2 linked regions of the Tistrella mobilis genome follow. The protein of the gene in region 2 binds, or shares a complex with, the protein of the main gene of each other region. Links are inferred from orthologs where the notes say so. Each region holds a gene or a part of one and is shown on either strand. Other genes may lie near its edges.

Region 1 (10,563 bases), 4.2 Mb from region 2 along the record:
TCGCCAACACCCCCAATTGGGACCGGCTGACCTCGGAACAGCCGATGGCCTTCCTGAACACCTCGGCCGAGGAAGTCGGCCTGCCTGCCGGTCAGATGGGCAATTCGGAAGTCGGCCACCTGAACATCGGTGCCGGCCGGGTGGTGATGCAGGAGCTGCCCAAGATCGACACCGCCCTTGCCGATGGCAGCCTGGCAACCAATCCACGGTTGACGGATTTCATCGCGGCACTCAAGGCATCGGGCGGCACGGCCCATATCCTGGGCCTGGTGTCGGATGGCGGCGTGCACAGCCATCAGGATCACATCGCCGGTATGGCGAAGATCATCGCCGCGCAGGGCGTTCCGGTCCGCATCCATGCCCTGCTCGACGGCCGCGACACGCCGCCGAAGAGCGCGCCGGAGTTCATCCGCCGGCTGGAAGCCGCGGTTGCAGGCGCCGGCGACATCGCCATCGCCACCGTCGGCGGCCGCTATTGGGGCATGGACCGCGACAAGCGCTGGGAACGGGTGGTCCGTGCCTATGACGTGATCGTGAAGGCCGAGGGCGGCCGTTTCGCCACGGCGGAGGAAGCGGTCGCCGCGGCCCATGCCGCCGGCACCACCGACGAATTCGTCGATCCAGCGGCGATCGGCGACTATGCCGGCGTGAAGCCCGGCGACGGGCTGCTGATGGCGAATTTCCGCGCCGACCGCGCCCGCGAAATCCTCCATGCCCTGATCGATCCCGCCTTCGACGGCTTCGAACGGACCGCCCGCCCCGACTTCGCCGCCGTGCTGGGCATGGTGGAGTATTCCTCGGCGCTGGCGAAGATGATCCCGGCCCTGTTTCCGCCCACCCAGCTGAAGAACATTCTGGGCGAGGTGGTGGCCAAGGCCGGGCGCAAGCAGCTGCGCATCGCCGAGACCGAGAAATACGCCCATGTCACCTTCTTCCTGAACGGCGGTGAGGAGCAGCTCTACGAGGGCGAGGAGCGCATCCTGGTCCCGAGCCCGAAGGTTGCGACCTACGATCTGCAACCCGAGATGTCGGCACCGGAAGTGACCGCGAAGCTGGCCGAGGCGATCCGTTCACAGCGCTTCGATCTGATCGTGGTCAACTTCGCCAATGGCGACATGGTCGGCCATAGCGGCGTTCTGGCTGCGGCGATCAAGGCCGCCGAAGCGGTGGATGCCGCCCTGGGCGAGGTGATTGCTGCCCTTGACGAGGTCGGCGGCTGCATTCTGATCACCGCCGATCACGGCAATGCCGAGCAGATGTTCGACCCCGAGACCAACGGCCCCCACACTGCCCACACCACCAATGTCGTGCCGCTGGTGCTGGCCGGCGCCGGAGCGCCCAAGGGTGTCGGTCTGGATGACGGCCGGCTGGCCGATCTTGCCCCCACCGTGCTGAAGCTGATGGGCCTGGCCCAGCCGGCGGAGATGACCGGGCGGGTTCTGATCCACGATGCCACCCCGGCCCGCCGCGCGGCCGGCGCCTGATCCCATGTCCCGACGCGACCGTCGCCGCCGCGCGGCCGCGGTCGCGCTTTCCTTGTCCCTGATCCTGCCCGGCCCGGTCTGGCCGGGAGGGATATCGTCTGCACGCGCCGAGGATCCGCCCAGCGGCCGTGATCTTCAGGCCACCGAGCGCGCCCGCGACGAGGCCCGTGCCCGCCGGGCCGAGCTGGAACGCCGGGCCGCGGATGCCCGCGCCGAAGCCGAAGCCCTGGGGCTGCAGGCACGGGAGGCTGCGGCTGCCGTGCAGCGCCAGGAAGCCGCCCTCGCCGAACAGCGCGACGCCCTTGCCCGGCTGGAGGCCGAAATCTCGGCGCGCGAGACCGAGCTTCAGGTGGAACGTGCGCATCTGGGCCGGCTGACCGAGGCCCTGATCCGGCTTCGTCGTCAGCCGCCGGAAGCGATGATCGCCCGCGACGGACCGGCGACCGCCCCGATCCATGCCGGCATCCTGATGGGCGCCACTTTGCCCGAGATCGAGGCAGAGGCGCAGGTGCTGCGGGGCAAGCTCGCCGAACTGGCCGATGCGAAGGCCGAGGCCGAACGCCAGCGCGAGCGCATCGCCGCCACCCGCACCATGCTGGAGGGGGAACGGGTCCGCCTCGCGAAACTGATCGAAGACCGCCAGGGGCGCGCCAGCGCGCTGGACAGCGAGGCCACCCAGGAAGCCAGCCGCGCCAGCCAGCTCGCCGAACGGGCCGACGGTATCCGCGATCTGCTGGTGGCCCTGGAAGCCGAGCGCATGCAGAACGGCCCGGTCGTCAAGCCGGCAAGCCCGGAGGCAAGGGCCGGGGTGATCCCGCGCGCGAAGCCGAAGCCGCCGCCGCCACCTCCCCCACCGCCGCCGCCCCCGCGGCAGATTGCCGTCGCCGCACCTCCTCCGCCTCCGCCGCCGCCACCACCACCGGTGGCCGCCGAGGCGCCGCCTCGCGATCCGGTGATGCCGCGGGCCGCCGGCAACCCGCCTGAGCGGCAGGTCGCGGCGATCCCCGCCCCCGGTGCCGGCATCGCACGGCGGCTGCCGGTCTCGGGCCGGATCGTCTCGCGCTTCGGCGACGTGCATCAGGGACAGGAGCGGCCGGGCATCACCTATGCAACACCGCCCGGTGCCACCGTGCTGACGCCCTTTGCCGGGCGGGTGGCCTTCGCCGGGCCGTTCCGCCATTATGGGCTGCTCTTGATCGTGGAACACGGCGACGGATATCATACTCTTCTTGCCGGCCTTGGCCGGCTCGACGCCCGTGTCGGCGATCGCGTCACCGCCGGCGATCCGATCGGCGCCATGGCCGACGGGGGCGGAACCGCCTATCTTTATCTCGAGGTTCGCCGTGGCGGCGATCCGGTCGATCCGGCGCCGCTTCTCGCCCGCGCCAACGGAGGCTGAAGCCGCATGACGGCAGGGACGACAGGTCGAACCAGGGACGACGCCGGCACAGCGGCAGGCGGCAGACGGTCGACAGGAAAGGTCGGGACGACGATGCGACGCGGATTCGTCACGGGGCTGGTGAGCCTCGTGGTCCTCTCCCTGCCCCTGGTGGGCAGCGCCGCCAACCGGGACAGCTACAACCAGCTCAATCTGTTCGGTGAGGTGTTCGAGCGCATCCGCCGCGACTATGTCGAGCCGGTGGACGACGAGAAGCTGATCGAGGCGGCCATCAACGGCATGCTCCAGTCTCTGGACCCGCATTCCAGCTATCTGGATGCCAAGGCCTATCGGGACATGCAGGTCCAGACCCGCGGCGAGTTCGGCGGCCTCGGCATCGAGGTCACCATGGATACCCAACTGGGTCTGGTGCGCGTGATTTCGCCGATCGACGGCAGCCCGGCCGACAAGGCCGGGGTGAAGCCGAACGACCTGATCGTGGCGATCGATGGGGAGCAGGTGCAGGGCCTGACCCTGGCCGATGCGGTTGAACGCATGCGTGGCCCCGCCGGCAGCAGCATCGTGGTCACGCTGCGCCGCGAGGGCGTCGCCCAGGATTTCGACGTGAGCATCACCCGGGCGGTGATCCCGGTGGATGCGGTGCGGGTCGAGGCCAAGGGTTCGATCGGCTATATGCGGGTGCGCAGCTTCAACGAGCGGACCGACGAGCAGCTGGAAGACGGCATCGCCAAGCTTGAGCGCGAAACCGGGCACATGACCGGGCTGATCCTCGACCTGCGCAATAACCCGGGCGGCCTGCTCGACCAGGCGGTGGCGGTTTCCGACGCCTTCCTGGAACAGGGCGAGATCGTGTCCACCCGCGGCCGGGATCCGCAGGCGGTGCAGCGCTTCAACGCCCGCGCCGGCGACGTGATCAACGGCCTGCCGATGGTGGTGCTGATCAATGGCGGCTCGGCCTCGGCCTCCGAAATCGTGGCGGGCGCGCTGCAGGATCACGGGCGCGCCGTGGTGCTCGGCACCAAATCCTTCGGCAAAGGCTCGGTCCAGACACTGATCCCGCTGCCGGGCCACGGGGCCATGCGGCTGACCACCTCGCGCTATTACACCCCTTCGGGGCGGTCGATCCAGGCCAAGGGCATCGAGCCGGATGTGGTTGTCGATCAGCCGATCGTCTCGCCGCTGGGCGTCGTGATCCATCCGCGGAGCGAAGCCGATCTGCGCGGTCATCTGGAAAACGACCAGGAGAAGACCGGTCCGGCCTCGGCCTTGCCCGAGGACGCCAAGCCCGCACCGACCCAGCCCGGTGCCCAGACGCCCGGCGCTGAGAACGGGCAGCCGGCGCCGGGCAGCCCGCCCGTCGGCAATCCGCCGGTGCCGGGCAGCGACGAAGACTACCAGCTGCAAAGAGCGCTGGAACTGCTGAGGGGCGTCGCCCTGTTCAACCGCCAGCGGGACAACGCGCTCGCCCTCAACGGCTGACCATCGGACGGCCGGGCGCGACGGACGGGGACGAACCATGGCCGCAGGATCCAAACGCAGGCGCGACCTGCCGACCGCTGCAAGCGGCCGGAGAGATGGTGCACGCACGATCTGGACCATCACCGGCCTGCTTGCGCTTGCCGGTGTCGCCGCGGCCGGGCTGATCGCGCTTGCCGCCGCCCGTCCCGATCCGGAGGCAGAGGCGCAGAAGCAGGCGGAGCGGGATCTGCCGTTGATCGTGCTGCCGATGCCCGCCTTCACCGACCCGGCCCCGCCTGGCAATCCGATCCAGGCCAGCCGTGAGGAACCACTGGCCCGCGACACGCTGGCGACGGTGCGCGAGGCGGCAAACCAGCCGCCCGCAACCCCGCCGCCACCGCCGCCGCCCACGGCACCGGATGCAGCCGTGACGATGGCCGCCGCTCCTGCGCCGGGATTGACCCAGGAAAGCACCCAGGGGCCCCTGCCGGTGCGGGGCACCGACGGAGAGGCACCCTGGCAGGTCTATGCCCGCCCCTTCGATCGCAGCGATGCCCGCCCCCGGGTCGGGCTGGTGATCGGCGGGCTGGGCTTTTCCGAGACGGCGACCAAGGCAGCCATCAATCTGCCGGGCGCCGTGACGCTGGCCTTTTCCCCTTACGCACCGGAACTCGGCCGCTGGATCGGCCTTGCCCGCCAGGCCGGGCATGAGGTGATGATCGAATTGCCGATGGAGCCCGACGGCTATCCGCGCAACGATGCCGGCCCTGCCGCTCTGCTCACCACGCTGGAGCCCGCGCGCAACCGGGAACGACTGCAATGGACGCTCAGCCGGGTGACCGGTTATGTCGGGGTGAAGCCGCTGATGGGCGACCGGTTCATGCGCTCCCCCCAGCATCTCCGGCCCGTGCTCGACGAGTTGCAGGAGCGGGGCGTGATGATGGTGGTGCAGGAAGAAAGCGACACCGATGTCGGCGCGGCACTTGCCCGCGAGATCGGCGTACCGCGCGCCACCGCACGGCTGACGGTCGACGCCGTGGCGACGCCTCAGGCGATCGATCAGCGGCTGAATGCGCTGGAGAGCCTGGCCCGACGCGAGGGCAAGGCGCTGGCCGTAGCCGATGCCTGGCCGGTCACCCTGGAACGGGTGGCCAACTGGATCCGCACGATCGAGAGCCGTGGGGTCGCCTTCGCGCCGGCTACGGCGCTGGCCGATGCGCCGGGTCTCACCCCCGATGGCGGCGCGGTGCCGCCTGCCGTATCGGGGCCGACGGCACCCGCAGCCGAGGCACACGCGCCGGGCGATGCAACCCATGGCGGCGGGCACTGAATCGCCGACGGTGTCGCCCCCGCCCGCAGCTCCCCATACAGCTTTCCGGAGAACATCATGGCCGTGGATCCCGCCGATCTTCCCTACCGTCCCTGTGTCGGCATCATGCTGCTCAACCCCGCCCGCGAGGTCTTCGTAGGCCAGCGCATCGACACCACGGCCGAGGCCTGGCAGATGCCTCAAGGCGGTATCGATCCCGGGGAAAGCCCCGAGGTCACCGCCCTGCGGGAGCTGAAGGAAGAAATCGGCACCGACAAGGCCCGGATTCTGGCCGAAACCGCCGGCTGGCTGACCTATGACCTGCCGGAAGAGCTGATCGGCAAGGTCTGGGGCGGCAGGTATCGTGGCCAGCGCCAGAAATGGTTCGCCATGGACTTCCTCGGCACCGATGCCGATATCGACCTCGCCACCGAACACCCCGAATTCGACCGCTGGCGCTGGCTGCCGGCACACGACCTGCCGCGGATGATCGTGCCGTTCAAGCGCGCCCTTTATGAGCAGGTGCTGGCAGAGTTCGACCATCTGCTGCGCTGATCCGGCGGCGAATGGGGGGCATGTTCACCACCCGCAGGTGGCATGCCCATTGACGCGGGAGATCCGTTCATTCACCGTTATATCCATTCAGATATAACGGAGCCCCCCCATGAAAGCCCTCCTGACCGGCCTGCTGCTCGCCACCCTCTCCGTCACCAGCGTTCAAAGCCGGGCACAGGCCGCGGATCGGCCGCTGCTGGTCTTTGCCGCCGCCAGCCTTGCCGAGGTGATGGACGACGCGGGCAAAGGCTTCGTCGCCAAGGGCGGTGTGGCACCGCAGGTCTCCCTCGCCGGATCGGGCACCCTGGCACGACAGATCATCGCCGGCGCGCCGGCGACGCTGTTCATCTCGGCCCATCCGAAATGGGTCGACGAGGTCGAGAAGGCCGGGCTGACCAGGGAGATCCGGCCCTATGCTGCCAACCGGCTCGTGCTGGTGGTGGCAAACGACTCCGCCGCCATCCCGCCTGCCGATGACGGCGATGCTGCGCTCTCGGCCGCCATCGGCGCGGTGATCGGGAGCGACGGCCGCCTGGCGATCGGCGATCCGGCCAGCGTGCCGGCGGGGCAATATGCCCGCGACGCCCTCATCTCTCTCGGCATCTGGTCGAAGATCGAACCGCGCGCCGCGCCGGTGGAGAATGTCCGGGTTGCGCTGTCCCTGGTCGCCCGCGGCGAAGCGCCGGCCGGCATCGTCTATGCCTCCGACGCGGCGGCCGAGCCGGATGTCAAGGTTCTGGCGGTGCTGCCGGAACGCCTCCACGAGCCGGTCCGCTATCCCGCGGCCCTGCTGGGCGGTACGGATGAAGAAGCGGCCCCCTCGGCGGTCGCCTTTCTGGACTACCTGACAGGTCCGGACGGCGCAGATATCCTGCGCAGACACGGATTGGAGCCGATCACGAAGTGACCTGCGGAAACCGGAACGACAGGACGGTGGTATGACCGGCTGGCAGAGCCTTGACTGGCTGGGGCCCGCTGAACGCGACGCCATCCTGCTGAGCCTGCAGGTGGCCTCGGTGGCGCTGGCCTGTCTTCTCCCCGTGGCGCTGGTCTTAGGCTGGGTTCTGGCTCGCTGGAAATCCGAGGCGCGGGTGATTCTGGACGTGATCGTCCACCTGCCGCTGGTCATGCCACCGGTGGTAACCGGTTTTCTGCTGCTGCTCGCCTTCGGACGCAAGGGACCGATCGGCTCCGTACTCGACCAGGCCTTCGGCCTGGTCTTCGCCTTTCGCTGGACCGGCGCCGCCCTCGCCGCGGCGGTGATGGCCCTGCCGCTGGTGGTACGCCCGATCCGGCTGGCCTTCGAGGCGGCGGATCCGCGGCTGTCCGAGGCGGCATCCAGCCTGGGTGTGCCGCCCTGGCGGTCCTTCCTGACCATCACCCTGCCTTTGGCCTTGCCCGGCATTCTTGCCGGCATGATTCTGGGCTTTGCGAAATGCCTGGGCGAGTTCGGGGCGACCGTCACCTTCGTCTCCAACATCCCCGGCGAAACCCGCACATTGTCGCTGGCGATTCAGACCCTGCTGTCCGCCCCGGGCGGCGACGGCCCGGCCCTGCGCCTGGCCCTGGTCGGGATCGTGATTGCCGTCGCCGCCCTGATCCTGGCCGAGATCGTGACCCGGATCATGCGCCGCCGGCTCGGCCTCGACCTGCCACGGTCGCGACGGTCGCGAGGCCCGGCATGACGATCGCCATTCGCATCGCTCATCGGCTGACCGCCGGCTTCGCGCTCGATATCGACCTCGCTTTGCCGACCCATGGCGTCACCGCGATCTTCGGCCGCTCCGGAGCCGGCAAATCGACGCTGCTTTCAGCCGTTGCCGGCTTCCTTTCTCCCGAAGACGGCCGGATCAGCATCGACGGCACCACCCTGTTCGATCGCGCCGCCGGTACCGATCTTGCCCCGCACAGGCGGCGGGTGGCGGTGGTGTTTCAGGATGCCCGCCTGTTCCCGCATCTCTCCGTCCGGCGCAATCTGGACTATGCCCGCCGCCATGGCCCGGCGCGGCCGGCCATCGGGCGGTTCGATGCGGTGGTCGATCTTCTGGGACTGGAAGCGCTGCTGGAACGCAAGCCGCGCACGCTCTCAGGCGGAGAGGCACAACGTGTGGCGCTGGGCCGGGCGCTGCTGGCGGAGCCCCGGCTTCTGCTGCTCGACGAGCCGCTTGCCGCCCTCGACGGCGCACGCAAGGACGAGATCCTGCCCTTCCTCGACAGGCTGGCGCGCGCGGGGGAGGTTCCCATGCTCTATGTCAGCCATGCGCTCGACGAGGTCATGCGGCTGGCCGGCCATCTGGTGCTGATGGAAGACGGGCGCGCGATCGCGAACGGGAGCACCGCCGAGGTGGCCGCCGATCCCGCCCTGGCGCGGATCGCCGGCGAGGCTGCGCGTGGCGGCGTGCTCGATCTGCTGGTCACCGGGCTGCCGGATGCCGACGGTCTGCTTGAACTGGCTGCCGGCAGAAGCCGGCTGCACCTGGCGGCCGGCCCGACGCCACCGCCACCGGGCAGCGTGATGCGGCTCAGGGTGGCGGCCCGCGACGTGGCGCTGGCGCTGGACGGTGCCGCGCTCGATGCCGCCGGCCTCAGCATTCGAAATCGTCTGCCCTGCCGGGTGAGCTCCGTGACGCTGGAGGCCGATGGCCTGGTCGCGGTGGCGCTCGACATTGACGGCGCCGAAGGCGGGAGCCGGGGCGGACGGCTGCTCGCACGGATCACACCTGGGGCAGCGCGGGATCTGGACCTCAAGGCCGGGCGACCGGTCCTTGCCCTGATCAAGACCCTGGCTCTGGGGACGCCGGGCTGACCGGTCCCGCCAGATCGGCGAACCGGGCAAGAGGCGCCGCAGCGGCCACGGAGGCAGCCTCCAGCGCAGCCCTATACGCCGCCAGCACGGCATGACCGGTTTCTGTCAGCAGGGCGCCGCCGCCGCCGGCGCCGCCGGCCTGACGCTGGACCAGCGGCGCCGCGAACTCGGCGTTCATGGCCTCGATCAGCCGCCAGGCACGTGCATAGGACATGCCCATCTCGCGCCCAGCCGCCGCGATCGATCCCAAGGCCTCGATATGGGCAAGCAGGGCGGCCTTCCCCGGTCCGAACCGGCGACCGCCCGGCAGATCGATGCGCAGGGACAGTGTGGCAGGAGGGTGCACGGCGGCAGGCGTAGCCTCGGCCATCAGGCGGCGCGCCGCTCCAGCCAGCCGACCTTCTTGCGCATCAGCCACCAGGATGCATCGCCCAGCAGCCGGGCCACCCGGCTCTGCGGGTCCAGTCCGGCCGCCTTGCAAGTCATCATGACCGCACGCTCGACATGGGGGCGTTTATACATCCCATAGGCACGCCGGCTGTAGGCGGCGATGCAGGCGGAGCGGTCGTAGGGGCCGGCGAGGCCGTTGGCGCAGTGATAGGCATAGGCCAGCTCGTCATCCTCGGTCTCGCGGATGCGGCTGAGCGCGATCATCAGCCGGCGGGTGGGGCCCAGCTGCTCCCGCTCCAGATAGCGGTTCAGGTGGTTGTAGAACAGCTTATAATGGCGCAGTTCGTCGGCCCTGATGCGCATGGCGATGGATTTCAGCACCGGTTCTTCGGTCGCGGCCGCCATGGCGCCATAGAAGGACGAGGTGCCGACTTCGACGATGCAACGGGCGACCAGCTCACCCGAGCGTGATCCGCGGATCGACTGCTTGGCGTCGAGCGGCAGGGTGATATCCCGCGTGAAGCGGGCGAAGGCGTCATCGAAGTCGAAGGTCGGATCGGCGTATTCGGCCCAGCGGCGGAGTGCACGACCGTGCTGCACTTCCTCTTCCGCCCAGTCCTTCGCGGCCTGGCAGAAGTCGGGATCATCGGCGAACACGCTGCACAGGTAAGCCGCGTAGTCGTAGCCGTTATGCTCAACCAGCGCGGCCGCCTTCACGGCCTTCAGGATCTCGGGATCGACCTTCGAGCGGTCGAAGTGGTCCCAGGCGATGTCGTCGATCGTCCAATGTTTCATAGGGCTTACCCGCGTCAATCCGGTTCACGCAAGGCGGGGACAGGGGGCCAACTTTCCTTCCCCGCCGCTCGTAGGCGGAGCGTTGGCGGCGCATCTCTTAACAAGTGGTGAACGCTTTACCAAGGTCAAGGCCACATCATCTATTGCCATCCTGACCGAAAAGGCACCGGTTGCGGGTGACAAAAAAAGAGCGACCGCCCCGAGGGACGGCCGCTTCTTTTTCACGGAACCTGCACGGCATCGCATGATGCCGATGGCCGCTATGTCGTCATGCGCCGGACGGTCAGGCGACCGCCTGGAGCAGCGCCTCGGCCTCGGCGATCTTACGCTCGGCGGAGAGGCGCTCGGCCTCGTCGCGCGCCAGCGA
Region 2 (10,568 bases):
GCAAATCGCGGGCTGGGTGCTGCCGTGCGCGCCGACCGCCGCGATCGTTTCCGCGAAGCGCTGAAGCGGCTCGACCTCGGCCTCGACAAGCGGCTTGGCGATCGCATGGGCCTGCTCTCGGGCGGCCAGCGTCAGGCCGTCAGCCTGCTGATGGCGACGCTTCAGCCGATGAAGATCCTGCTGCTGGACGAGCACACCGCGGCACTGGACCCGCGCACGGCGGATTTCGTGCTGCAGCTGACCCGTGACATCGTCGACGAGGGCCGGCTGACCACGCTGATGGTCACCCACAGCATGAAGCAGGCGCTGGATTTCGGCACCCGCACGGTGATGCTGCATGAGGGCCGGGTGGTGTTCGACGTCTCGGGTGAGCAGCGCAAGGGTCTTCAGGTCGAGGATCTGCTCGCCATGTTCAAGCGCGTGCGCGGCGAGGAACTGGCCGACGACGCCCTCCTGCTCGGCTGATCAAGGGGCCGGAAGATGATCGGTGGCGGGGCTTGCCCGGCCCCGCCACGGCTGTCACTCTGATCGGACCCGATCGCATCCGCCATCCGCCCGGAGGTTCCCGGTCTTGGACTATTGCTCGTCCTGCGGCGGCCGCGTCACCCTGCGCATCCCCCAGGGCGACAGCCGGCCGCGCCACGTCTGCACCCAGTGCGGCATGATCCACTACCAGAACCCCAACATGGTGGTCGGGGCAGTCTGCGTGTGGGAAGACCGCATCCTGCTCGCCCGCCGGGCGATCGCGCCGCGTGAGGGCTTCTGGACCATACCGGCCGGGTTCCTCGAAAACGGCGAAAGCACGGCCGACGGCGCACTGCGTGAAGTCTTCGAGGAAGCCGGCGCCCGCGCCGAGATCGAGCGTCTGCTCGCGGTCTACGACATCCCCGAGATCCATCAGGTCCAGATCTTCTATCTGGCCCGCATGACGCGACCGGAGATTTCGGCCGGCATCGAGAGCCTGGAGGTCGGCCTGTTCACCTGGGACGAGATCCCCTGGGGAGAGCTCGCCTTCCCCACGGTCAAGGCGATCCTGAAGGACTGGCAACGCCTGCATCAGGGCGATGCCGTTTCGCGCCGCGACTTCTGGCGCCCGAAGCCGCCGGAGCCTGAGCGGAAACCCGAACTGGTGCCCGAGACGGAGTCGCCCCCGGCGCAGGCATGAGCCTCGTCCAGCATCATGCGAGCCAACGCCACTTCCGACATTGTCTGAAGCGAACGTCATATCAAATCCGTGGCGGGGCGCCTTCGGCTCTGGCCGGTGAGACAAATCCCGCGCATGATCCATATCGGAGAAGCGTCCGGCAAAGACCGGATGCCCCGGATCATCCGCAGAGGAAACGTCCCAATGTCTCTCAGCTTCAAGCGGTGGCTCGCCGCCGGGGTGGCCGCGGCCGCGCTGGTGCCGGGCCTGGCGGCGGCGCAGAGTGCGCCGGTTGCCGAATGGCAGCTCGACACGATCATTCAGCCATCGCCGTTTCGCGGCGTGCATGGCCTGGCGGTGGCCCCTGATGGCGAGGTGCTCGGTGGCAGCGTCGTCGGCCAGCAGATCATCGGTGTCGATCCGGTCAGCGGCAAGGCCCGCATCGTGGTCGACCGGCCGGCCGGCCAGGCCGACGATCTGGTGATTGCACCCGATGGCCGCATCGTTTGGACAGCCTTTCTGTCGGGCGAGGTGCGCGCGATTTCTGGCGATGCGCTTCAGGGCAAGGCGGCACCGGTGCAGGTGCTGGCCACGGGCCTGCCCGGTATCAACTCGCTCGATTTCGACGACAATGGCCGGTTGTACGCGACCCGGGTGTTCCTGGGCGATGCGCTCTACGAGATCGACCCGACCGGCGCGACCCCGGCGAAGCAGCTTCTGGAGGGCATGGGGGGGCTCAACGGCTTCGAGATCCGCGGCCGTACGCTCACCGGCCCGCTCTGGTTCAAGGGCAAGCTCGCTCGGGTGAACCTGGACGATCCTAAGATCGAGACGTTTGCCGAAGGGTTCAGGGTACCGGCTGCGGTCAACCAGGAAGTCGACGGCAAGGTGGTGGCACTCGATACCGTCACCGGCGAGGTCAAGCGCGTCGATCCGACGACTGGCGCCGTCACGGTGATCGCGAAGCTCAACCCGGCGCTGGACAATCTCGCCATCGGCGAGGACGGCACGATCTACGTCTCGAACATGGCCGAAGGGGCGATCTTCCAGGTCGACCCCAAGACCGGCAGCACCCATACGATCATCAAGGGTGATCTGGCGGTGCCGGGCGGTCTGGTGGCCGTCCCGAAAGCCGGAGGCGGTTCCACGCTGCACCTGGCCGACCTCTTCGCCTATCGCACTATCGACGGGGCGACGGGCAAGGTGACCGATGTCGCGCGGGCCTATGCGAGCAATCTCGAAAATCCGATGAACGCCAATTACGACGGCGGCCGGATCCTGCTGACGAGCTGGTTCGCGGGTGGGGTTCAGATGTTCGATCCCGCGACCGGCGCCGAGCTTGGCCATGTCAACAAGCTGGCCGCGCCCATGGATGCGCTGATGGCGGATGACGGCCATCTGCTGGTCCTGACTGCCGGCGGCACCATCCACAAGGCCGCGCTGGACGGCAGTGCGGCGCCGGCTGATCAGAAGCCGGTGGTGGAACATCTGGTTATGCCGACCCGGATGATCTGGTCGGGCCCCGATCACAGATCGGTCTATGTAACGGAAACCGGTGCCGGCCGGATCGTCGAGGTCCCGGTCGACGGTCAGGCGCTTCGGGTCGTCGTGGGCGATCTCAAGGCCCCCGAGGGCCTTGCCCGCCTGCCCGATGGCCGGCTGGTGACGGTGGAAACCGGCACGGGGCAGGTGCTGGCCTTCGATCCCGAAACGGCGAAGGGCGAACTGATCTCCACCGGCCTCAAGGGCCGGGTCGGGCTGGAAGGCACCGCAGGCATGCCGCCGGCCTATATCCCGACCGGCATCGCGGTGGATGATGCCGGCCGCATCTGGGTGGCGGGCGACCGCGACGGCAGCCTGGTGCGTCTCAGCCCGCGCTGATCGACAGAGATCTACCCCTGGTCGCCGGTATTGCTGCCGGTGGCCAGGGTGTGTCGCTGGATCAGTGGCACCTGCGAGATGCTGAACAGAAGCGTCAGCGGCATGATGCCGAACAGCTTGAAGCCGACCCAGAAATCGGTGGAGAAGTTCCGCCAGACCACCTCGTTGATCACCGCCAGTAGCAGGAAGAACAGGCCCCAGTTGCGGGTGATCTTCAGCCAGCCCTGATGGTCCAGCAGAAAGGCCCAGCCGACCAGCGGCTTGAGCAGCGGTCGGCCGAAGGCGAGACCGGCCAGCAGGATCACACCGAAGAGTGTGTTGACCACCGTCGGTTTGATCTTGATGAACAACTCGTCATCGAAGATCAGCGCCAGCCCGCCGAAACCCAGCACAAACACACCTGAGACCAGCGGCAGGATCGGGATGCGTCGCTCCCGCACCCACGAGACGGCGAGTGCAATGGCGGTGGCCGCCATCCAGCCGGCGGTGCCGGTCATCAGGCCGAATTTCGCGTTCAGCACAAAGAACACGACCAGCGGCCCGGCCTCAAGCGCCAGGCGCATCAAGCCGGTGCCGGCATCGGCCGGGCGTTGCTCCGTCGGGCGGGCTTCGACGCCTTCGTTCGGCTTGTCGGTCATCGGATCAGGTCTCCAGCCCGACCAGGGCGCGGGCGAAGGCCCGGGCCTCGAAGGGCTTCAGGTCGTCGATCCCTTCGCCGACACCTACCGCATAGACCGGCAGGCCGAAGCGATCGGCCAGCGCCACCAGCACACCGCCCTTGGCGGTGCCATCCAGCTTGGTCAGCACCAGACCGGTCAGGGGCACCATCGATTTGAAGGTTTCAACCTGATTGATGGCGTTCTGGCCGGTGGTGGCGTCCAGCGCCAGCACGATTTCGTGGGGGGCCTCGGCGTCGACCTTGCCGACCACGCGGACGATCTTCTGCAGCTCGGCCATCAGCCCGGCCTTGTTGTGCAACCGGCCGGCCGTGTCGATGAACACCAGGTCCACGCCATCGCGGCGGCCGCGCTCCACCGCATCAAAGGCCAGTCCCGCCGCATCGGCACCGGTCTCGCGCTTCAGCACCGGCACGCCGGCGCGCTGGCCCCAGACTTCCAGCTGTTCCACGGCAGCCGCGCGGAAGGTGTCGCCGGCGGCGAGCAGCACCTTGCGGCGCTGGCCGACGGCAGCGGAAGAGAGCTTGCCGAGCGTCGTGGTCTTGCCTGTGCCGTTGACCCCCACCATCACCACGACCCTCGGGCCCGAGGCGGTTGGGGCGAAGTTCAGCGGCTGTGCCACCGGCTCCAGGATCTTCGCGATCTCGTCGGCCAGCAGACCCTTGATCTCGTCCAGTCCCAGATCCTGGCCATAGCGACCCTTGGCGAGGCCGGCAGTGACCTTCGCGGCGGTTGCCGGGCCCAGATCGGCCTGGATCAGCAGCTCTTCCAGCTCTTCCAGCGTTTCGGCGTCGAGCTTGCGCTTGGTGAAGATGCCGACCAGACCATCGCCGATCCGGCTGCTGGTCTTCTTCAGCCCGGCCCGAAGGCGGGACAGCCAGCCGCCCTTGCTCGTCTGCTCCTCGCTCAAGCGGTCGCCCTCCCTTCGGCGTCGATATGGGGGTGGCCCCGGAGGTGGTCGGCCGCATGATGCGGCAGGATCGCACCCGCCAGGGTCTCGTCATCGGCTGCGGTGACCCGGGCGGTCACGATCCCACCGACCAGTGCCGGATCGGCCGGTTCCGCCAGACGCACCAGGGCGAAGCCCTCGCTGCGGCCGGTATCCGGGGCTTCAAGCAGAATCGGCAGATCGGCGCCGATATGGCTCTCCAGCCAGCGGCGCAGCCCGACAGCGCCGGCTTCGCGCAGGGCCCGGGCCCGGTCGCGGCGCACGGCTACCGGCACCTGGGGCATGCGGGCTGCCGGCGTACCGGTGCGGGCGGAATAGGGGAAGACGTGCAGATGCACCAGCCCCATCTCCTCCACCAGCTTCAGGCTGTTGGCGAACATCTCGTCGGTCTCGGTCGGGAAGCCGGCGATCAGATCGGCCCCGAAGACGACATCGGGGCGGATGCGGCGCACGGCCTCGGCGAAGGCGATCGCCTGGGCCCGGTTATGCCGGCGCTTCATCCGCTTCAGCACCATGTCGTCGCCGGCCTGAAGCGAGAGATGCAGATGCGGCATCAGCCGCGGCTCTTCCGCCAGCGCCTGCATCAGATCGGGGTCGATCTCGGCCGAATCGATCGAGGACAGCCGGAGCCGCGGCAGGTCGGGCACCAGCTTCAGCACCCGGCGCACCAGATTGCCCAGACTCGGACGTCCGGGCAGATCGGCGCCGTAGGAGGTGATGTCCACCCCGGTCAGCACGACTTCGGCATAGCCGCGGGCGGTCAGTTCGCGCACCTGCGCCACCACTTCGCCGAGTGGTACCGAGCGGCTGTTGCCGCGGCCATAGGGGATGATGCAGAAAGTGCAGCGGTGGTCGCAGCCGTTCTGCACCTGTACGAAAGCACGTGCACGGCCGTCCAGCCCTTCGACCAGATGGCCGGCGGTTTCGCGAACCGCCATGATATCGTCGACGAAGATCCGGGCAGGTTCGGTCGCCCCAACGAAATCCGGAGCGGATGGCGCGTCATCCTTCGGCAGGGATACCCGGTTGGGTGTGGCGGCGAGCGCGGCAGCAAAGCGGTCGGCCTTCAGCTTGTCCTCGTTGCCGAGAACGGCGTCGACCTCGGGCATATCCGCCCAGGCTTCGGGCCGGATCTGCGCCGCACAGCCGGTCACGACGATCCGGGCGTCGGGATCCTCGCGCCGGGCCCGGCGGATGGCCTGACGGGCCTGACGCTCCGCCTCTGCCGTCACTGCACAGGTGTTGAACACGATCGTCCGCCCGCCGGCTGCTCCGTCGCGGGCGTGGCCGCGCATCACCTCGCTCTCATAGGCATTGAGGCGACAGCCGAAGGTGATGATCCGCAGAGGATCGTCAGTCTGGTCGGACATGGGGGATTGTGGACCGGATGAGGAACCGAAGGTCAGGCGAGCAGGGACGGATCGAGCGTCCCCTCGAAGCTGGTCGCGACCGGGCCCGACATCAAGACGCGATCGTCTTCGGTCCAGGTAATGACCAGCGGGCCACCGTCAAGGACGATCTCCACCGTGCGGCCGGTGAGGCCGCGCCGGATGGCCGCGACGGCCGTTGCACAGGCGCCGGTGCCGCAGGCTGCGGTGATGCCCACACCGCGTTCCCACACCCGCATGCGCAACCGGTCGGGGCCGAGACGATGGGCAACCTCGACATTGGTGCGTTCGGGGAAGACCGGGTGATGTTCGATCATCGGCCCCCAGCGGGTGAGATCGATCGCCTCGGCATCCTCGACGAAATAGACCGCGTGCGGATTGCCGACATTGACTGCCACGGGCCGCTGCAAGGGACCGGCCTCCACGCCCTCGACCGCGAGCGTATCGGCTGGGCCGGCGAGCGGGATCTGCTGCCAGTCGAGACGGGCCGGGCCCATGTCGACGGTCACCATCCCGGCTTCATGCTGTGCCGGATCGCGGCTGGCCTGCAGCAGGCCCGAAACCGTCGCGATGGTCGTGCGACCGAGACCGCTTTCATCCATCAGCAGGGCGCCGACGCAGCGGGTGGCGTTGCCGCAGGCGCCCACTTCACCGCCATCGGCATTGTGGATGCGCATTACCGCATCGGCACTGCCGGCGGCGATCGGGTCGCCATCGGTCGGATCGATCAGAATGAACTGGTCACAACCGACACCATGCCGCCGGTCCGAGATCCGGCGGATGGTCGCGTCGTCGAGGACGAGGCCCCGAGCCGGGCCGCTCCGTCGGTCGATGACGACGAAGTCGTTGCCGAGCCCGTGCATTTTGAGGAACGGGATCCTGATCATAGCTTCGATCTTATAGGCTCCGGCCCGGCTGCCGTCCAATCAATTCGCGGCCGTGAAGGCAGGGTTGCAGGGGGCGATCAGGCCGGAATTTCAGACTCTTGGTCGGCTGCAGGCAATATCGTGGCCGGTGCATGCACCGGCAGCAGGCAGGTGATCCGCGCGCCTCCGCCCGGGGCGTCGTCGATCCGGATCCGGCCACCATGCAATTCGATCAGGCTGCGGGCAAGCGGCAGGCCAAGGCCCACCCCGGCCTTGCGTTCGCCGCGGCGCCGGCGCCAGAAGCGCTCGAAGACCTGTTCGCGCTCTTCCTCGGGGATGCCGGGACCCTGGTCAGAGATGGTGACCGCCACCACAGGCGGAAGACCTTCTGCCGGATCTGCGGGTCGGGCTTCGGCCGCCATGCGGACACGGGTATCGACAGGAGTGAAGCGCAACGCATTGCCGAGCAGGTTGTAGAGGGCCTGACGCAGGCGCAGGCCGTCGGCATCGATGGTGCCGCAGTCGGGCGGGCAGTCCAGATCGATCGACACCGAGGCGGCCTTGGCGCGCTGGCGGGCGAGATCTGCCACCGACCTCAGAAGCTGGCAGACATCGACCGGCCGGCGATTGAGGGTAACGTCGCCGGCATCGATCGAGGCAAGGTCGATCATGTCGTTGATCAGTACCAGCAGATGTTCCGAGGCATGCACGATGTCTTCGGCATAGCCCCGCTGGCGCAGGTTCAGCGGCCCGGCCATTTCGCTGGCCAGAAGCTGCGCGAAGCCGATCACCGAATTCAGCGGTGTGCGCAGCTCGTAGGACACATGGGCCACGAATTCGGATTTGAGGCGATCGGCTTCGGCAAGTGCCGCGGCCTTGTCACGCAGGGCACGTTCCACCCGGATGGTGTCAGTGACGTCGGCAAGCGACACCAGGGCAGCGCCGTCCGGAAGCGGGGTGGCTGCGATGGAGAAGAAGCGGTCGCCGGCGAGTTCGAGCGTCATCTCGCCGCGGCGGCGTTCGACCAGGGCCTCGTCCACCACCTGCCGGACGAGTTCCAGATCGTCGGCACGGGCGGCGAGCGGTCGCGCGGCATTCAGCAGCTGGCCGAGCGGCGTCTCGATCGAGACCTGATCAGGCCGCGTCTCCAGCAATCGGGCGAAAGTCTGGTTGGCGAGGCCGAGCCGGCCATCGGAGCGGAACACCGCCAGCCCTTCGGCCAGGGCATCGATGGTCGCACGCTGCACGGCGATCAGTGTGTTGTAAGACCGCTCCAACGCCAGCCGGTCGCTGACATCCTCATAGATGTGGACCAGCCCGCCCTGGCGGTGCGGGGCGATGATGACATGGAGCGTGCGGCCGTCGGGCAGATGAACCAGTTCCTCCATCGGCGCGAACAGGCTGGTGTAGAGCGCCAGCCGGTCGCGCTTCCAGGCCGGGAAGTTCACCACTTCGGGCAGGCGCCGGCTTTCGCGGAGGCGCTCTAGCAGCTCTCCTTCCCGCGGGCGCTGGTCCAGGAAGGCGGCATCCAGATGCCACAGCCGGGCGAAGGCCCCATTCCAGAAGGTCAGGCGCATGTCGGCGCCGAAGACCGCAATGCCGCTGGTGACGCTTTCGAAGGCTTCGATATAGCCGGCTTCCACCCGCTCCATCGCTGCTTCCGCCTCGGCGAGCGCCGTGGCGTCGAGAGCGAGACCCACGGCAGGTCGGTCGGTTCCGGGCGGAATCTCCAGGATCTCGTACACCCGGCGCACGCCGTCGGTCACCACGGCGCGGCGTTCGCGCATCGGCAGGCCGCGATCGCGGGCAGTGCGGGCAAGGGCGCGGGCCTGGGCGATCAGGGCGCGGTTGGCGAATTCCGGACGTTCATGCCCATCATCGCCCAGTTGGAAAGCATCGAAGGCGGCGTTGTGGCCATCGATTGCACCACTGATGTCGCGCCACCAGACCGGCAAAGGCAGGGCATCGAGCAGGGCCGTGGCGGCATCCGCCCGGGCCGAGGCGGTCTCTGCTGCGACGGCAGCCGCTTCACGGGCCCGTCGTTCGGCGGCCAGCGCACGCTCGGCCGACTGCAGGCGATCGGCAACGGCTCGCCCACGCGCACGCAGCCTGATTGCGTACACGGCAAGGCCGGCCGAAAGGGCCGTCATGACTGCGGCGACGACGATCGGGTCCATGGCGTGAGTGTAGCAGTCATGGCCGGAGCCGCAATCACGACACCGCATGGATCGTGCCATTGGCCCCGAAACGCACCGCCGCCGCCGGGTAACCCCGGCGGCGGCGGTGCGGCGATACGATCCCTGACGGGAGGCGTCGCTCAGTAGCGGTAGTATTCCGGCTTGAACGGGCCTTCCGCCGGCACGCCGATATACTGGGCCTGCTTGTCGCTGAGCTTCGTCAGCTTCACGCCCAGCTTGTCGAGATGCAGCGCCGCCACCTTCTCATCCAGATGCTTGGGCAGGGTGTAGACCTTGCGCTCATAGGCCTGGGCGTTGTTCCAGAGTTCGATCTGGGCCAGGACCTGATTGGTGAACGAGGCGCTCATCACGAAGCTCGGATGGCCGGTGGCGCAGCCGAGGTTCACCAAGCGGCCCTTGGCGAGCAGGATCAGACGCTTGCCACCGGGCAGCGTGATCTCGTCGACTTGCGGCTTGATCTCGTTCCACTCGTAATTGTGCAGGGCCGAGACCTGAATCTCGCTGTCGAAGTGGCCGATATTGCAGACGATCGCCCGGTCCTTCATCTCGCGCATGTGGTCGAGCGTGATGATGTCGACATTGCCGGTGGCGGTGACAAAGATGTCGCCCTGCGGTGCCGCCTCGTCCATGGTCGTGACCTGATAGCCGTCCATGGCGGCCTGCAGGGCACAGATCGGGTCGATCTCGGTGACCAGAACCCGGGCGCCCTGGCCGCGCAGCGCCTCGGCCGAGCCCTTGCCGACATCGCCATAGCCTGCAACCACGGCGACCTTACCGGCGAGCATCACGTCGGTCGCGCGCTTGATGCCGTCGATCAGGCTTTCGCGGCAGCCGTAGAGGTTGTCGAATTTCGACTTGGTGACGCTGTCGTTCACGTTGATCGCCGGGCAGGCCAGCTTGCCGGTCTTTGCCATCTCGTAGAGACGCAGCACACCGGTGGTCGTCTCTTCCGAGATGCCGCGGACCTCGTTCATCAGCTCCGGATACTTCTGGTGCATGATGAGGGTCAGGTCGCCGCCGTCATCCAGGATCATGTTCGGGGTCCAGCCATCGGGCCCCTTGATGGTCTGTTCGACGCACCACTCATATTCCTCTTCGGTCTCCCCCTTCCAGGCGAAGACCGGGATGCCGGCGGCGGCGATACCGGCCGCTGCCTGATCCTGGGTCGAGAAGATGTTGCACGACGACCAGCGGACCTCGGCGCCCAGCGCGATCAGGGTCTCGATCAGCACGGCGGTCTGAATGGTCATGTGCAGGCAGCCGGCGATCCGCGCACCCGCCAGCGGCTTCGACGCGCCATATTCGTCGCGCAGCGCCATCAGCCCCGGCATCTCGGTCTCGGCCAGCGAGATCTCCTTGCGGCCCCACTCGGCGAGGGCGATGTCCTTGACCTTGTAGTCCGTGAACGTGGTCATCGAGGGCGCTCCTGATGGGCATGGCGGCTTTGCCGGGGAACCGGCAAACG

The links.
Region 1: the proteins of dapF (region 2) and P7L68_RS06485 are in contact, whole or in part, in a solved structure (PDB 5YGU), measured with the Escherichia coli proteins. The link is inferred for Tistrella mobilis from one-to-one orthologs.

The regions. Positions count from the first base shown.
Region 1 is NZ_CP121017.1:173,160-183,722, reverse strand. The notes cover bases 4,723-7,466. They hold P7L68_RS06485 (RNA pyrophosphohydrolase), read left to right. Parts: upstream 4,723-5,728; coding sequence 5,729-6,205; downstream 6,206-7,466. Other genes in these bases: modB (molybdate ABC transporter permease subunit), read left to right, coding at 7,144-7,466; modA (molybdate ABC transporter substrate-binding protein), read left to right, coding at 6,315-7,112; P7L68_RS06490 (divergent polysaccharide deacetylase family protein), read left to right, coding at 4,723-5,671. In the rest of the region: gpmI (2,3-bisphosphoglycerate-independent phosphoglycerate mutase), read left to right, coding at 1-1,484; P7L68_RS06500 (murein hydrolase activator EnvC), read left to right, coding at 1,489-2,883; P7L68_RS06495 (S41 family peptidase), read left to right, coding at 2,977-4,362; more of P7L68_RS06490, read left to right, coding at 4,400-4,722; more of modB, read left to right, coding at 7,467-7,890; modC (molybdenum ABC transporter ATP-binding protein), read left to right, coding at 7,887-9,011; P7L68_RS06465 (winged helix-turn-helix domain-containing protein), read right to left, coding at 8,980-9,381; P7L68_RS06460 (ferritin-like domain-containing protein), read right to left, coding at 9,381-10,196; P7L68_RS06455 (F0F1 ATP synthase subunit epsilon), read right to left, coding at 10,480-10,563. UniProt on the Escherichia coli protein: Master regulator of 5'-end-dependent mRNA decay.
Region 2 is NZ_CP121017.1:4,354,785-4,365,352, reverse strand. What follows is about bases 4,991-7,739. They hold dapF (diaminopimelate epimerase), read right to left. Parts: upstream 6,927-7,739; coding sequence 6,054-6,926; downstream 4,991-6,053. Other genes in these bases: P7L68_RS25175 (ATP-binding protein), read right to left, coding at 7,004-7,739; mtaB (tRNA (N(6)-L-threonylcarbamoyladenosine(37)-C(2))-methylthiotransferase MtaB), read right to left, coding at 4,991-6,021. Also shown: P7L68_RS25210 (ABC transporter ATP-binding protein), read left to right, coding at 1-465; P7L68_RS25205 (NUDIX hydrolase), read left to right, coding at 572-1,165; P7L68_RS25200 (hypothetical protein), read left to right, coding at 1,349-3,025; P7L68_RS25195 (septation protein A), read right to left, coding at 3,037-3,663; signal recognition particle-docking protein FtsY, read right to left, coding at 3,668-4,612; more of mtaB, read right to left, coding at 4,609-4,990; more of P7L68_RS25175, read right to left, coding at 7,740-9,082; ahcY (adenosylhomocysteinase), read right to left, coding at 9,223-10,518. UniProt on the Escherichia coli protein: Involved in the succinylase branch of the L-lysine biosynthesis and in the biosynthesis of the pentapeptide incorporated in the peptidoglycan moiety. Catalyzes the stereoinversion of LL-2,6-diaminopimelate (L,L-DAP) to meso-diaminopimelate (meso-DAP).